2 regions of the Actinospica acidiphila genome follow, and region 1 is predicted to be linked to the other one. Evidence: riboswitches for the same ligand, from Rfam matches in the RefSeq annotation. Region 1 holds a riboswitch; the other holds the start of a gene.
What was found. Region 1 has a riboswitch for thiamine pyrophosphate ahead of HXP48_RS09080 (thiamine ABC transporter substrate-binding protein). Riboswitches for the same ligand answer to the same signal wherever they lie in the genome.

Region 1 (3,398 bases):
ACGCCGAACGACGTGAAGGTGAAGAGGAAGACCATCAGCGCGGCGGCGGCCACGGCGGGCGCGAGCGCCGGGAGGGTGACCGTGCGCCAGGCGGTGAGGCGGGAGGCGCCGAGCATCCGCGCGGCCTCCTCCTGGCGCGGGTCGAGCTGCGCCCACAGCCCGCCCACGGTGCGGACGACCACGGCGTAGTTGAAGAAGACGTGCGCGAGGAGGATCGCCCAGACCGTGGTGTCCAGGCGCACGCCCCACAGCTCGTCCAGCAGCCCGCCGCGCCCGACGAGCGCCATGAACGCCGTGCCGACGACGACCGTCGGCAGCACGAACGGCACGGTGATCACCGCGCGCAGCACCTGTCGGCCGGGGAAGTCGAAGCGGGCCAGGGCGTAGGCGCCGGGCAGGGCGATCACCAGGGTGAGGGCCGTGGAGAGGAGCGCCTGCCAGGTGGTGAACCACAGCACCTGGCGGATGTCGGACTGGCCGAGCACGTCCGCGATCCGCCCGGGCTGCCAGCCGCCGTCGGTCTTCAGCCCTCGGGCGACGATCGCGGCGACCGGGTAGGCGAAGAGGACGGCGAAGAACGCGGCCGGCACGGCCATGAGGCCGAGCCGGGCCGCGTTGCGGCGCCACCATCCGGGCCGCCGCGGTGTCACTTCAGTACGAGCGAGGTCCACGACTTGACCCACTGGTCACGGTTTTCGGCGATCTTCGCCGGGTCCATGGTCCGCGGCTCCTTCGCCTGCGGCCCGAACTGCGCGAACTCCTCCGGCACCTGGGCGCCCTCACGCACCGGATACACGAACATGTTGAGCGGCATGTCCTCCTGGAAGGTCTTGCCGGCCATGAAGTCCAGGAGCGCCTTGCCGCCCTCGGGGTTCCTGGCGTTGCTCAGCAGACCGGCGTACTCGACCTGGCGGAAGCAGGTGCCCTTGGCGACGCCGGTGGGCGCCGTGTCGGGCCGCGGGTCGGCGTAGATCACCTCGGCGGGCGGCGAGGAGGCGTACGACACGACGAGCGGGCGGTCGGCCTTGGCCTTCTTGCCACCGGCGGAGCCGGAGAACTCCTCGTTGTACGCCTGCTCCCAGCCGTCGACGACCTTGACGCCGTTGTCCTTGAGCTTCCCCCAGTAGTCCTCCCACCCCTTGTCCCCGTACTCGGCGGCGGTGCCGAGCAGGAAGCCGAGGCCGGGCGAGGAGGTGGCGGCGTTCTCGACGACGAGGAGGTCCTTGTAGGCGGGCTTGGCCAGGTCGTCGAAGGTCTTCGGCGGGGTCAGCTTCTTCTTCTGGAACCACGCCTTGTCGTAGTTGACGCAGACGTCGCCGGTGTCGACGGGGGTGACGCGGTGCTTGTCCTCGTCGACCCGGTACTCGGGCAGGATCAGGTCGGAGCCCTTGGCCTCGTAGGACTGGAAGAGGCCGTTGTCGAGGGCGCGGGACAGCAGGGTGTTGTCGACGCCGAAGAAGACGTCGCCCTGGGGGTTGTCCTTGGTCAGGATCGCCTTGTTCACGGCCTGCCCGGCGTCGCCGTCCTCGAGGACCTTGAGCTTGTATCCGGACTGCTTCTCGAAGGCGGCGACGACGTCCTCGGACACGGCCCACGAGTTGTGACTGACGAGGGTCACGGTCTTCGAGCCCTCGCCGCCGGCGCCGCCGCCGTCCCCGCCGGACGAGCCGCAGGCGGACAGTGTGACGAGCCCCAGCCCGACGGCCAGGACGGTGACCTTCTTGGTGATGCCCACTTGATTCCTCCTGGAGTGACCAGGAAGAGACGCGGCCCTGCCCGGGATCCCCGGCGGGGTCCCGGGCAGGGCGCAACAGCTCGAGTGATGACCGATCTCCCTACCCAGAATGACCTGGGCCAGGTTCGGAGGGTCTGCGGCCGGTGCCGCACTCTCAGCGCTGTGGCGCTCCCCTGTCGGAATATGCAGATGTGTTGACGCCGGTCAGACTACCGCTCGGTGGCGGCGAGCTGACCACACGCCCCGTCGATCTCCTGACCACGGGTGTCCCGGATCGTCACCGGCACACCGTGCGCGGCGATCGCCTCGACGAACGCCTTCTCGTCCTCGGGCCGCGACGCGGTCCACTTGGAGCCGGGCGTCGGGTTGAGCGGGATGAGGTTGACGTGCACGGGACGCCCCTTGAGCATGCGCCCGAGCCGGTCACCGCGCCACGCCTGGTCGTTGATGTCCCGGATCAGCGCGTACTCGATGGACAGCCGGCGCCCGGACTTCGCCGCGTACTCGAACCCGGCGTCGAGCACCTCGCGCACCTTCCACCGTGTGTTCACGGGGACGAGGGTGTCGCGGAGCTCGTCGTCGGGGGCGTGCAGCGAGATCGCCAGGCGGCACTTGAAGCCCTCGTCGGAGAACCGGTGGATCGCCGGGACGAGACCGACGGTGGACACGGTGATCCCGCGCTGCGACAGGCCGAGGCCGTCGGGCTCGGGGTCGGTGAGGCGGCGGATGGCGCCGACGACGCGGTTGTAGTTGGCGAGGGGCTCGCCCATGCCCATGAACACGATGTTGCTCAGCCGCGCGGGCCCGCCGGGCACCTCGCCCTCGCGGAGCGCGCGCATGCCGTCGACGATCTGGTGCACGATCTCGGCGGTGGACAGGTTCCGGTCCAGCCCCGCCTGCCCGGTCGCGCAGAACGGGCAGTTCATGCCGCAGCCGGCCTGCGAGCTGATGCACATGGTGACCCGGTCCGGGTACCGCATCAGCACGGACTCGACGAGCGTCCCGTCGAACAGCTTCCACAGCGTCTTGCGGGTCGTCCCCTGGTCGGTGGACAGGTGCCGCACGACGCTCATCAGCTCGGGAAGCAGCGCTTCCCGCAGCTTGCCGCGCGAACCGGCGGGGATGTCGGTCCACTGCTCCGGATCGTGCGCGTACCGCGCGAAGTAGTGCTGCGAGAGCTGCTTGGCACGGAACGGCTTCTCACCGACCGCGACGACCGCCTCCTTGCGCTCGGCAGGCGTGAGATCGGCAAGATGCCGCGGCGGCTTCTTGGCTCCGCGCGGCGCGACGAATGTAAGTTCTCCGGGCTTAGGCATGGCTGTACCAGTGTCGCAGATCCAGATGGGTGACCTGCGGGTGTCTGGCGCCACACCTGTCGGTGGTGGTCATCGCTGGTCGCTCTTGAGCTCCCTCGGACGGCCCAGGGATGATCACTCGCCTGTCGCGCGCCACTCATCGAGCCGGACCTTGACCTGGTGATTGTGCTCAGCGTGCCAAAGGACCTGCCCGCGAACGAGGGCGCCGATCGCGGGTAGATCCATGCCGAGCGGCATGGCCGTGATCTCCGCCAGCGCCATGGCGTCAGGTGCGCCCTCCATCAGCAGGAAGACCCCGAAGCGCTGGCGCCCGACGACCTTGCCGGTAATGCGGTGCCCCACGGGCA
Region 2 (3,398 bases), 3.4 Mb from region 1:
GGGTCCACCGCGGCGCCCGACCCGATCAGCCGCCGCCCCTGCGCCAGGTCGCGGGGCCGTCCCACCGCGAGCAGCGCGACCAGCCGGTCCCCGCGCAGCCAGCACACGCTCCACGCCGGGTCGGCCGGGTCGCCGCGCCACACCGTGCGGTCGGCGTCCGCGTGGTGCCCGGCGTACTGCACGAACCGCCCGAACTGCTCGGACCAGAAGTACGGCACCGGGTCGTACACCTCGCGGCCCCCGCCGACGATGTTCGCGGCGACGGTGCGCGGCCCCTGGAGGGCGTTGTCCCAGTGGTGGACGAGGAGCCGCTCGCCGTAGCGGGCCGACGGGAAGGACGCGCAGTCGCCGACGGCGTACACGTCGGGCAGGGAGGCCGCCAGGTGCGCGTCGGCGAGGACCTCGCCGTGCGTGCCGAGGGCGATCCCGGACCCGGCCAGCCAGGCGGTGGCGGGGCGGGCGCCGATGCCGACGACGACCGCGCCGGCGGGCAGCCGGGTGCCGTCGTCGAGGAGCACGGCGCCGGGCTCGACGCGCGCCACGCGCGCGTGGGTGCGCAAGCCGACGCCGGCCTGCGCGTACCAGGCGGTCATCGGCGCGGCCACCTCCGCGGGCAGCACGCCCGCCAGCGGCCGTTCCTCGGCCTCCACGACGGTGACCGCGCAGCCCGCCTCCCGGGCGGCCGTGGCGAACTCCGCGCCGATCCAGCCCGCGCCGACGACCACGATGTCGTGCCGGCCGGCGAGCACCGGCCGCAGCCGTTCGGCGTCGTCCAGGGTGCGCAGCAGGTGCACGCCGGGCACGCCCTCCGCGCCGGGCAGCCGCAACGGTTCGGCCCCGGTGGCGATGACCAGCACGTCGTACGGGACGGGCCCGGCCTCGGAGTCCAGCTCGTGGTCGCCGGGGCGCAGGCCGGTCACCTCGCAGCCCAGCCGCAGCCCGATCCCGAGCTCCTCGAAGTCCACCTCGAAGGCGGAGCTCTCGGCGGTGCCCAGCAGCACCGCCTTGGACAACGGCGGCCGGTCGTACGGCTGGTGGGGTTCCGCGCCGATCAGCGTCACCTCGCCGGTGAAGCCCTGCTCCCGCAGCGCCGCAGCGGTCTGCACGCCCGCCATGCCCGCGCCCGCCACCACGACCCGGCGCGGCGCGGCCCCTCCCGGTTCCTGCGTCTGCTCGCTCACCCGCTCACCATAGACACCCGTGCCCGCCGCGCCGGACCGCGGCCGCGCGGGGTCCCTTACGGCTGCGGCGCGGCGCGGGCTAGGGTGGCCCGCGTACACGCACTCGCGGGAGCCCGGGCGCACCGGGCTGAGAGGGAGGCTGGCGGCCTCCGACCGTACGAACCTGATCCGGGTCATGCCGGCGAAGGGAGGGGCTGGACGCCCATGTCGCCCACGCGTACCGCAGACGTCCTCGTCGTCGGGGGCGGGATCATCGGTCTGGTGACGGCCTGGCGGGCCGCGCAGGCCGGTCTCGCCACGACGGTCGTGGACCCCGACCCGGGCGGGGGCGCCGCCCGGGTGGCGGCCGGGATGCTGGCCGCCGTCACCGAGCTGCACCACGGCGAGCAGACGCTGCTCGGCCTCAACCTGGCCTCGGCCCGCCGCTACCCCGACTTCGCGGCCGAGCTGTCCGACCTCACCGGCCAGGACCTCGGCTACCGCCGCTGCGGCACGCTCGCCGTGGCGCTGGACGCCGACGACCGCGCCCACCTGCGGGAGCTGCACGCCCTGCACGAGCGTTCCGGACTGGACTCGCAGTGGCTGACCGGGCGGGAGTGCCGGCGCCTGGAGCCGATGCTCGCGCCGGGTGTGCGGGGCGGGCTGCGGGTGGACGGCGACCACCAGATCGACCCGCGCCGGCTGGCGTCCGCGCTGCTCACCGCCTGCGAGCGGGCCGGCGTCGTCCTGCACCGCGCCTGGGCCGAGCGGCTCGTCGTCACCGGCGACCGCGCGACCGGCGTGGTCACGGCGGACGGCGGCGAGCTGGGCGCGGGCCAGGTGGTGCTGGCGGGCGGCAGCTGGAGCGGGCGGCTGGCGGGCGTGCCCGCGGAGGTGCTGCCTCCGGTGCGTCCGGTGAAGGGGCAGGTGCTGCGGCTGACCATGCCGGACCGTCCCGAACCGTTCCTGAGCCGCACGGTGCGGGCGGTGGTGCGCGGCAGCCACGTCTACCTGGTGCCGCGCGAGAGCGGCGAGCTGGTGATCGGCGCGACCAGCGAGGAGATGGGCTGGGACACCACGGTCACCGCGGGCGGCGTCTACGAGCTGCTGCGCGACGCCCACGACCTGGTGCCCGGCCTCACCGAGCTGCCGCTCACCGAGACGCTCGCGGGACTGCGCCCCGGCTCCCCCGACAACGCGCCGCTGCTCGGCCCGACCCGCCTCGACGGGCTGCTGCTGGCCACCGGGCACCACCGCAACGGCGTGCTGCTGACGCCCGTCACCGGCGACGCCATGGCGCGGGTGCTGACCACCGGCGAGCTGCCCGACGAGGCCCTTCCGTTCACCCCCCGGCGCTTCGGCGCCCCCGTCCTCGCGGAGCAGTCCGTATGAACGCCCCGGTCACCACGGTCACCGTCACCGTCAACGGCGAGAGCCGTCAGGTCCCGCCCGGCACGGCCCTCGACCTCGTCGTCAGGTCGCTCACGGCGGCGCCCTCCGGAGTGGCGGCCGCCCTCAACGAAACCGTCGTCCCGCGCGCGCAGTGGCCCGCCACCCCCCTGTCCGAAGGGGACCGGGTGGAGGTCCTCACCGCCGTCCAAGGAGGCTGACCATGGCCGACGATCCCCTCGTCCTCGGCGGGCGGACCTACACGTCCCGGCTGATCATGGGCACCGGCGGGGCGCCGAGCCTCGACGTGCTGGAGCGGGCGCTGGTGGCGTCCGGCACGGAGCTGACGACCGTCGCGATGCGGCGGGTGGACCCCTCGGTGCAGGGGTCGGTGCTGTCGGTGCTGCGGAAGCTGGGCGTGGAGGTGCTGCCGAACACGGCCGGCTGCTTCACCGCCGGGGAGGCCGTGCTCACCGCGCGGCTGGCCCGGGAGGCGCTGGGCACGGATCTGGTGAAGCTGGAGGTCGTGGCGGACGAGCGCACCCTGCTGCCGGACCCGGTGGAGCTGCTGGACGCGGCGGAGACGCTGGTCGACGACGGGTTCACGGTGCTGCCGTACACCAACGACGACCCGGTGCTGGCGCGGAAGCTGGAGGACGTGGGGTGCGCGGCGGTGATGCCGCTGGGCTCGCCGATCGGCTCCGGCCTCGGCATCCGCAACCCGCACAACTTCGAGCTGATCGTGGAGCGCGCGGGTGTGCCGGTGATCCTCGACGCGGGGGCCGGCACGGCGTCGGACGCGGCGCTGGCGATGGAGCTGGGCTGCGCGGGCGTGATGCTGGCGTCCGC

Region 2: another riboswitch for thiamine pyrophosphate. It lies ahead of thiO (glycine oxidase ThiO); the one in region 1 lies ahead of HXP48_RS09080 (thiamine ABC transporter substrate-binding protein).

What each region holds. Positions count from the first base shown of each region.
Region 1 is NZ_JABZEM010000002.1:2,122,323-2,125,720, forward strand. It holds gene HXP48_RS09075 (ABC transporter permease) at 1-671, opposite strand, end outside; gene HXP48_RS09080 (thiamine ABC transporter substrate-binding protein) at 647-1,735, opposite strand; TPP riboswitch at 1,815-1,920, opposite strand; gene rlmN (23S rRNA (adenine(2503)-C(2))-methyltransferase RlmN) at 1,945-3,051, opposite strand; gene HXP48_RS09090 (hypothetical protein) at 3,166-3,398, opposite strand, start outside.
Region 2 is NZ_JABZEM010000002.1:5,540,163-5,543,560, reverse strand. It holds gene HXP48_RS24805 (NAD(P)/FAD-dependent oxidoreductase) at 1-1,181, opposite strand, end outside; TPP riboswitch at 1,277-1,388, shown strand; gene thiO (glycine oxidase ThiO) at 1,386-2,552, shown strand; gene thiS (sulfur carrier protein ThiS) at 2,549-2,770, shown strand; gene HXP48_RS24790 (thiazole synthase) at 2,773-3,398, shown strand, end outside.